DNA from 2 places in the Bradyrhizobium sp. UFLA06-06 genome. Region 2 is predicted to be linked to the other one. Evidence: riboswitches for the same ligand, from Rfam matches in the RefSeq annotation. Region 2 holds a riboswitch; the other holds the start of a gene.
The links. A riboswitch is a leader RNA that binds a small molecule or an ion and turns the genes downstream of it on or off. The one in region 2 is predicted to bind ZMP and ZTP.
Positions count from the first base shown of each region.

Region 1: it holds a riboswitch for ZMP and ZTP, as region 2 does, so the genes downstream of both, IF803_RS15180 (bifunctional 5,10-methylenetetrahydrofolate dehydrogenase/5,10-methenyltetrahydrofolate cyclohydrolase) here and IF803_RS05720 (serine hydroxymethyltransferase) in region 2, are expected to answer to the same signal.

Region 1 is NZ_JADFUD010000015.1:7,029-11,218, reverse strand. Features, by position in the region: gene IF803_RS15195 (hypothetical protein) at 201-839, shown strand; gene IF803_RS15190 (hypothetical protein) at 1,054-1,578, shown strand; gene IF803_RS15185 (hypothetical protein) at 1,699-2,109, opposite strand; ZMP/ZTP riboswitch at 2,327-2,406, shown strand; gene IF803_RS15180 (bifunctional 5,10-methylenetetrahydrofolate dehydrogenase/5,10-methenyltetrahydrofolate cyclohydrolase) at 2,422-3,285, shown strand; gene IF803_RS15175 (MaoC/PaaZ C-terminal domain-containing protein) at 3,415-3,867, shown strand.
Region 2 is NZ_JADFUD010000005.1:29,777-33,966, reverse strand. Features, by position in the region: gene IF803_RS05730 (HAD family hydrolase) at 1-169, opposite strand, end outside; gene IF803_RS05725 (hypothetical protein) at 611-766, opposite strand; gene IF803_RS05720 (serine hydroxymethyltransferase) at 875-2,146, opposite strand; ZMP/ZTP riboswitch at 2,183-2,268, opposite strand; gene IF803_RS05715 (YybH family protein) at 2,400-2,846, opposite strand; gene IF803_RS05710 (winged helix-turn-helix transcriptional regulator) at 2,954-3,646, opposite strand; gene IF803_RS05705 (response regulator) at 3,860-4,190, opposite strand, start outside.

The sequences.
Region 1 (4,190 bases), on a different contig from region 2:
AACTTAGCGAGCGGCCGGCCATGAGGCCATCCCTCCGTGCTGCCGGCCGCAAGATTGTCGTCCCGGAATGAAACCATTGCGGCCGTCAGCGATTGTCTTCGCGTGGCCGCTCGACCTGCGGCCGCCCCGGAAGCCGCGCGGTGCGGCTTCCTCTCTGTGTGGGGGCGGCCCGATCGGGCCGCCAGGGTGAGGGCACGACGATGCGGATCGGCTTGGCGTCGTTTCGGAGGTTGGCCGCCGGACGTCTCGGTGAGGGCGGCTTCTACGCCAGCCTGCTGCTGCCGCTGATTGCGCTCGCCGGGATCGCCGCCTGGTTCATGCTCCCCGAGCCGAGCGACGCCGGAGACCGGGATGTCTGGCCGGTGTCGTCCAGCATCGTCCGCACCGCGCAGAACGCCTCGACCGGCGCGCAACCCGCCCAAATCACAAATCAGGCCGCGCGGGACGCGCTGGCCGCACCGGCGGACGAGCCGACCACCGTCGGCGTGGCCACCGCCCCACAGGGCGCAGAGGAGGCCAGGTCGTCCGGGCCTGGCGCTGAAAGGTCTCCGCTGGACAAGCTGCGGATCGCCTCGCAATCGTGGCGGCGCGGCGGGCTGGGTTCGAAGGCGCTCGTCACCCTGACGCTGCGCAATGCCAATGATTTCGCCGTCAAGGATATCGAGATCGCCTGCGCCTTCATCCGCCGGGACGGTCGGCCGCTGACCGAGCGCAAGCGGCTGATCTCCGACACCATCGCCATGAAAAGCCGCAAGACCTACTCGCGGATGTTGGTCGGGTTCGTCAATGTTAACGCAAACAAGGCGAAATGTTCGGTCGTGACGGCGAGCCGCCTTTAATTCCCGGCATCCCGAAAAAGTGACCGCGAATTGACTTGCCGGGTGAACCGTAACGGCCGGACAGGAACTAACTAATAAACCAGCCGTTAGCGAACGACCCGGGAGCGCGGACCGCGTCCGGGTGATCATGCGCAGACGATGAGATCGCCCGCGCGATGACTAATGTCGTCGCGCCGAGATGAACCGCGCCCGCTGCGCGGGGGGAGCTACCAAAATGCCTGTGGCGCGTTATTTCCTGTTCGTTGGTGGAGTGCTGCTCGCGCTGCTCTTCGTCGTCAATTCCATCGTGCCGCAGGAGGCCGTGGTCGCCGGTCAGAACCAGGGCCTGTCGTCGCCGGGCGTCGACAAGACCATGGTGCGCATCAAGTCGACCCAGAAATTGCCCGAGCGGGTGGTCTACGACACCAATTTGCCGACCATTGTTCCGGCGCAGGTCAACGCGGTCGCCGCGGCCGTCCCGTCGGCTTCGGGTGACGCGTCGGCGCAAGCCCGTGTCCGCAATACGTTCGCCCAGTTCATTCCGCCGGAGAAGGCTGACGCGCAGAAGGTCGCGGCCGAGGCAAAGCCGGCCGAGCAGCCGGCGCAGGCCCAACCTCAGGTGCCGAAGAAGCGCAAGGTCGCGCGCTACCATGCCCATCCCCAGCAGCCGATGCGGCTGGCGCAGCCCGGCATGTATCAGCCCTACCGCGTCGCGCAGCAGCAGCGCATGGGCTTCTTCGGCGGGTTCGGCACCTGGTAAGAAAGGCCGCCCGCAGCCGGCAATCAATGCGCCGCCGCAAACACTTGCGGCGGCTTTTTCATGTCCGCGATCAGGCGGGTGGCCGGATCCGGGACGGCGTCCGAGCGCCGCTCGCTACCTTTAGCGCGGCAGGCGCGGAATCTTGTCCGCGAAGCCGTTGTAGCAGGTCAGCCGCTCGTCCTCTTCCTTCACGAAGCGGCAATCGTTGACGCCCTTGGCCGGGGTGGCCTTCGGCTTCGGCTGCGGCTTGAAGATCTCGTCGTAGCAGATCAGCCGTTCCTTGGTGGCGTCGTCGATGTCCTGACAGGCCTGAAGCTTCTGGGCGACCGATTGCGGCTTGCCGGGCGTGGCAGGCTTCTCGCCCTTCTTGGCGGCCGACTTCTTGCCGACCTGGACCAGCGGCTTGTCGCCGACCATCGGCTGCGAGGTCGCCGCCGCCGGCTTGTCTGCGTCGGCGGGGGCCGGCGTGGTTCCTTGGGCAAGCGCGGCAGCCGGGCAGAAGAGCGCCAGCGCGAGGATGATATGTCTCATGTCGAAAATGTCCGAAATGGCGTGATGACCGGAAGGATGGCGCCGGGGATCGGAAAAGCCCGGCAAGCGCCGAGACTTAACGCAAGTCTTGCCCGAATCCTACCCCCAGAGGCGATCCGCCCGGCACCGATCCACCGGCAAAAGTGAGGGCAATTCGTCGCCGTTCGACCCGCGGGAGAGCGTGAATTGCCTTTGCCTGGCGGGGCGGCTATGACGACGCCATCTGCGCGACTGGCGCTTGGATGGACCACCATCGGGGAGTGCAGAGACTGAACGCCGCGCGCCTGGGCACCGCTTCGAAACGGAGGTGCCATGACGGCGAACATTCTCGATGGGCATGCACATGCCCAAATTGTCATCGACAAGATTGCTGGCGAACTCGATCGGCTGCCCCGCGCGCCGGGGCTTGCGGTCGTGCTGGTCGGCTGTGACGCGGCGAGCCAGATCTATGTGCAGAGCAAGGTCAGGATGGCCGAACGGCTCGGCCTGCGCGGTGAGGTCGCACGCCTGCCGGATGATGCCAGCGATGCCGATCTGCTTGCCAGAGTAGAGGCGCTCAATGCGCGCGACGATATCGACGGCATCCTCGTGCAGCTGCCGTTGCCGGCGCATATCGACGCCTTGCGCGTGATGGCGGCGGTCGATCCCGCCAAGGACGTCGACGGCCTGCACGCCCTGAACGCCGGCCGGCTGTTTCACGGCGACGATGCGCTGGTGCCGTGCACGCCGCTCGGCTGTCTCCGGCTGATCAAATCGACCCTGCCAGACCTCACCGGCGCCCATGCCGTGGTGATCGGCAGCTCCAACATCGTCGGCAAGCCGATGGCCGCGCTGCTGCTGCAGGAGCACGCGACCGTGACGCAGACCCATATCCACACCCGCGGCATCAGCAGGATCTGCCGCGAGGCCGACATCCTGGTGAGCGCGGTGGGCAAGGCCGGCCTCGTGCGCGGCGACTGGATCAAGCCGCAGGCCATCGTCATCGACGTCGGCACCACGCGCGTCGAGAAGCCGGACGGCGGCTATACGGTGTGCGGCGACGTCTCGTTCGAGGAGGCGGTGCAGGTCGCCGGCGCGATCACGCCGGTGCCGCGTGGCGTCGGCCCGATGACAATCGCCTGCCTGATGGAGAACACGGTGAAGGCCGCAAAGGCGAGGGCGGCCCGGCTGCAATAGCGGGGGATGCCTGCGGCGATATGCGCGCGGCGGGTGTCGCTCGCGTATCGCGCGCGAAGTTCATGACGTCCGGGGTAATGGAAAGCCCGCACCATTGGTCTAGCATCGCGCGACAGATGGAGGCGGGCGATGCTGTATGCGGAAGATCTTACCGAGGGCCAGACGTTCAAGCTTGGCAGCTACACCATCGGTGAGGCCGAGATCCTGGAGTTCGCCGGGAAATATGATCCGGTGCCGATCCATACCGATCCCGTCGCGGCGGCAGTGGGCCCGTTCGGCGGCCTGATCGCAAGCGGCTTCAACACCATTGCGATCTATCAGCGGCTCGTCGTGGAGGCGATCTGGACCAAGGTGGCGGGGATCGTCGGGCGGAGCTTCGAGATTCGCCTGCCGAGCCCGGTTCGGCCCGGTGCCACGCTCACTGGCCAATCCCGGATCCAGAAGATCACCATCAGGCCGGAGCGGCGCGACGCCGTCGTGATCTTCAAGACGGAGCTGGTCAACGACGAGCAGCGCCCCGTTCTTGTCCTCGTGCTCGACGCGCTGATCCACATGCGGCCGGCGGAGCAGGGGCGGGCGTAGCTCGGCTGACGGGCATGCCGAACTCATCCGCCTCGGACGGCGGCCAACGCCGCTAGGTGTTTCCCGCACGCGACTTGTCGTCGCGCAATGTTGCGGCAAATATGACAGGCCGGCGGCAGAACAGCAGCGTATCAATGACGTCGTCATCGACGAGCCATGCTGCCCGGTATTTACTTCGTCGATGCGCCGAAGGCATTCGACCCAGACGGATGTGCCGCCGTGAAACGCAGCAAGCAGACGCACGGAGAGATCGAAGCCAGGCGGCGCAAGGCCGAGGAATGGCGCCGCATCCAGGCGCAACGCGCCGCTGAACGGCAACGGCT
Region 2 (4,190 bases):
GATGCTTGAAACTGTCGTCGACGACAAAGCGCGTGGCGAGCTCGGCGGGCGCGCAGCCGGCATGCTGCGCCCAGTGCGCCACCACCTTGTCAAAGTTGATGTCGAGCACGACGCGGCCGATATCGAACAGCAGCACGTCGACGGAGTTGGGAGAGAATTGCGAGGTCATTGCGTGAAACCGTGTACGAGAATTGCGGGCAGGCGGCAATGTCCTCGATTTCAGTGACGGGTGTACGTGGCGTTGCATTCATCGCGAGACTGTTCCCGCGCACACCACCGTCGTCCCGGCGAAGGCCGGGACCCATAACCACAGGGTTGGGTTGTTGAGAGGAGGCTGTGGCCCCAGCGTCGCGCAACAATTCCCATTCGTGGTAATGGGTCCCGGCCTTCGCCGGGACGACGCCGGATGTGTTGTCGCTTGTGCGTCAAACATCCGCATTCTCGCGACATGATTTGTCCGAGCTTTGCTCTTCGTTTCACCCTATATTTTTCTATATTTTTGCTGCGGGGCTAGCCACGTCGGGCAACTCAGTGGCACGCGCGCGCGAGCTTTCAGGGCAGCAAGCGGCTCGACGCCTGCCGGCGGCTTGGTGCCCGCCGGGCGTCGCGCTCACAGCCTGGACAGCGCCAGGCCGAGGTAACCGATCAGCGCACCGGTGCTGAGAATGATGACGACGAGCGCCTGCTCCGAGCGTGCTTGCAAGGTTTTCCGGGTCACGGCGTTGGACGCTCCGTCTTCGAGATCATGCGGTCCAACGAACAGCATCGATTTCCGTTCCGGTCTTTCCCGGGGAACCTTCACGACGTGCCCATGCAGGCCGCACGCCCGGACGAGCGACGCGACGAACGCGGAACAGGAACGCAGGTCGGCTGCCTATGAGGGCGGCGCGATCCCCGGAACGGGGAAAGCGCGGCACATCTCGACGCTGTTCGACCTCAGTCGTTTGACGACCGCTGCATCTCCCTTCGACCGGAGGGATTCCGCAATGAGTTCGGCGATGAGGCGCATTTCGGGCTCGCCCATGCCGCGCGTGGTCGCCGCCGGCGTCCCGAGGCGAATGCCGCTCGGCTTGAGCGGCGGACGCGGATCGTCGGGAATGATCTGCTTGTTTGCGGTGATCCCGACGGCGTCGAGGATGTTCTCGGCCGCGCCGCCGTCCAGGCCGACGCTGGCCACCGTATCCACGACCATCATGTGATTGTCGGTTCCGCCGGTGATCAACGTCATGCCGCGTTCCATCAACGCTTCGGCCAGGACCTTCGCGTTGCGCATGACCAGCCTTGCATAGGCCTGAAAATCGGACGTCGATGCCTTCTTCAGCGTGACCGCGGTTCCGGCCACAACGTTCATGTGCGGACCGCCCTGCAATCCCGGGAACACCGACGCGTCAATCTTGCCGGCGAACTCCCGGCGACAAAGAACGATGCCGCCACGCGGCCCGCGAAGCGTTTTGTGCGATGTCGTCGTCATCACGTCGAAACCCGCATCGAGCGGATTGCGCAAGGCGTTGCCGGCGATCAGGCCGCCGTAATGGCTGACGTCGGCCATGGTCAGTGCACCCACCTCATCGGCGATGCTCTTGAAGGACGCATAATCCAGATCGCGCGGATAGGAGCTGTAGCCGCACAGCACCAGCTTCGGACGGACGTGCCGGGCCATGGCGCGGAGCTCATCGAAATCGATGGCGCCGCCGTTTGACGGCTGCGTCTTGTAACGGGCGAAGTTGAAGAGCCGCCCCATGTGCGACACGGGCGCGCCGTGGGTGAGATGGCCGCCGTGTGACAGGTCCATCGCCAATATCGTATCGCCGGGCTGCAGCAGGCCGAGATACACGGCCTGGTTCATTGGCGACCCGGACAGAGGCTGAACGTTGGCATGTTCGGCGCGGAACAGCGCACACGCTCGCTGTCGGGCAAGGTTCTCTATCTGGTCCGTAAATTCCTGGCCGCCGTAATAGCGGCGTCCCGGATAGCCCTCGGAATACTTGTTGGTGAACACCGATCCAAGCAGCTCAAGAACCTCGGGATATGTGTAGTTCTCCGACGGAATCAGCTCGACGCCGTCTTGCTGGCGGCGCTCTTCGCCCTCGAGCGCAAGGGCAACTTCCGAATCGTTGAGGTGGAGTTCATTGCGGAATGACGGCATGGTCCGGGCTCCCTAAGACGCTGGATCATCAGCTGAACGGGTTGCCCAGGCGAACGGCGTTAGAACCCTTCGCGCTTCACCGTGGTCAATTCCACGTAAGCTCGCCAGTCGCGCGAGGGGCGAATGAGCCTGCAGCTCATCGCGAGCAGCAGGCTATTCAATCCTCGGCGGTCCCGCAAGGGTTCCATAGCAGGCAGGGTTCCATAGCTGGCGTCGCCGGGAGGCTGACTGCGTAGCAGTAGCACCCGCGAATCTATTCCTTGACGAAAATGTGGGACTTTATCTTCCACTGCCCGTCGGGTTGGCGTTCAAGCAGTCTCACGGTGCTGCCAGAAATTGGCGCCGCCTTCTCATTTACCACTAGCGTGGCCGTGAAATGCGAGGTGGTGTAGGCGTAGTTTCCCATGGACAACACATCGACCAGCTCAACCTTGTGCTCTCTGACGCTTCTTCCCCGCCCGGCAAAGAAACTACGGATTGCCAAAGGGCCGGTGAGCGGCTGCGCACCGGGCGGCATCAATCTGCCGTCAGCGGTATACAATGGAAGCAGGGCATCGAAGTCTGCGTTGTTGATGGCGGCATCCCACTTGGCAGCCACAGAGGAAAGTTCGTCGGCAAGTGGGTCTGCTGCTGCATGACCAACGCAAGCACAAGTGAAGATCAAAAGCAGGGCGTATGAAAGAAGAGAAGGGCGGCTCATCCTTGCCTCCTTTAGCTGAGATGCTCAGCGCATGAGCGCATTCGCAAACGCTACAGCTGGGGGAAGCAGGGTCACTAGTCCAAAAAGTGGACTGGGAGAGGTGTCTTTCAGCTAGCTAAGACTTGCCCTGCGGCCGCAGACGCCTCACTGGCATATTTGCTACGTGGAAACCAAGCCCGCATGCTGTTCACAAGATGCTTAGGACCGTCGATCTCGATTTTGCCGAGCTCACGCGCCCGTAGCAGCGGCATCTCGTCTACGAAAATCTGCACAAGCGTCAGCAGACTCGCATAGAGGCTGATATCGACCTTGAAGCCGGGGTCATCCCAGCAGAGATCGGCTTCCTCCTTCTTCACAACAAACCACCAGCGCTTCGGCCGAGCGTCCGCAATCTCAATGTACAGCACGAAGTCGCATGGAATGTGCCTTAGATCGAACGAACGGCGCATATTCCACATGAGCCGGCCCGCGTGGAGTTCGTTCGGTGTGAGCTGGCTGCGAGCCCATTTGTGGCCCCAATAGCCCATTGCATCGATAATTGGCCTGGCTTCCCTGGCCGCCTGGGTTGGATGGTACTCCCAATGCCCGTTGTCGCCTGGTTGGCGTGAGACTAGCCCGGCCTCTTCTAGAGTTTGCAGGCGCTTGGAGAGGAGGGTCGGCGACATCTGTGGAATGCCGCGGCGAAGCTGGTTGAAGTGGCGGGACCCCAGCAGCAGTTCGCGGAGCAAGAGCGGGGTCCACCGCTCCGTGAGAATTTCCGCAGCTTTGGCTACGGGGCAAAATGATCCATAGCCTTTCATGACGAGAACTTTAGCATCACGAGGGCCACCAAGGTAGTCCAGTCTCTGGACTATGGTCCCAGGCGCGCCAGTATCGAGGCTCTCCTGTTACGCCTGGTACGCGACTTTCTCGGGACTCGGCCATTCGACGATGCGGCTCGATGTTCGGTTTGCCCGGAGGCAAATGCGGCTCGATTTACCGGTACGCGGCCTCGCTGGCGCCGCCACGGAGGCTCAGCGTTCGCCGAGGTCGGTCTGCGTCAGGATACCCTGCCGCAACGCGAGGCGGACCAGCTCGATATCCGTGCCGACGCCGAGCTTGTCCTTGATCAGGGAATGCAGGTTCGCGACCGTCTTCGGGCTGAGGTGCAGCGCCTCGGCGATCTCCTCGGTGGTGTTCTCCGCGAGCAGCATCCGCAGCACCTCGAATTCCCGCGCGGTCAGGAGGTCGGCAGCCTTCCTCTCGCCGGCAAGGTGGCTGAGCGCGAGCTCGTGGTCGATATCCGGGCTGATCGCGATCTTGCCCGACAGCGCATCCATCACGGCGTGCACCAGCGTCTCCGGC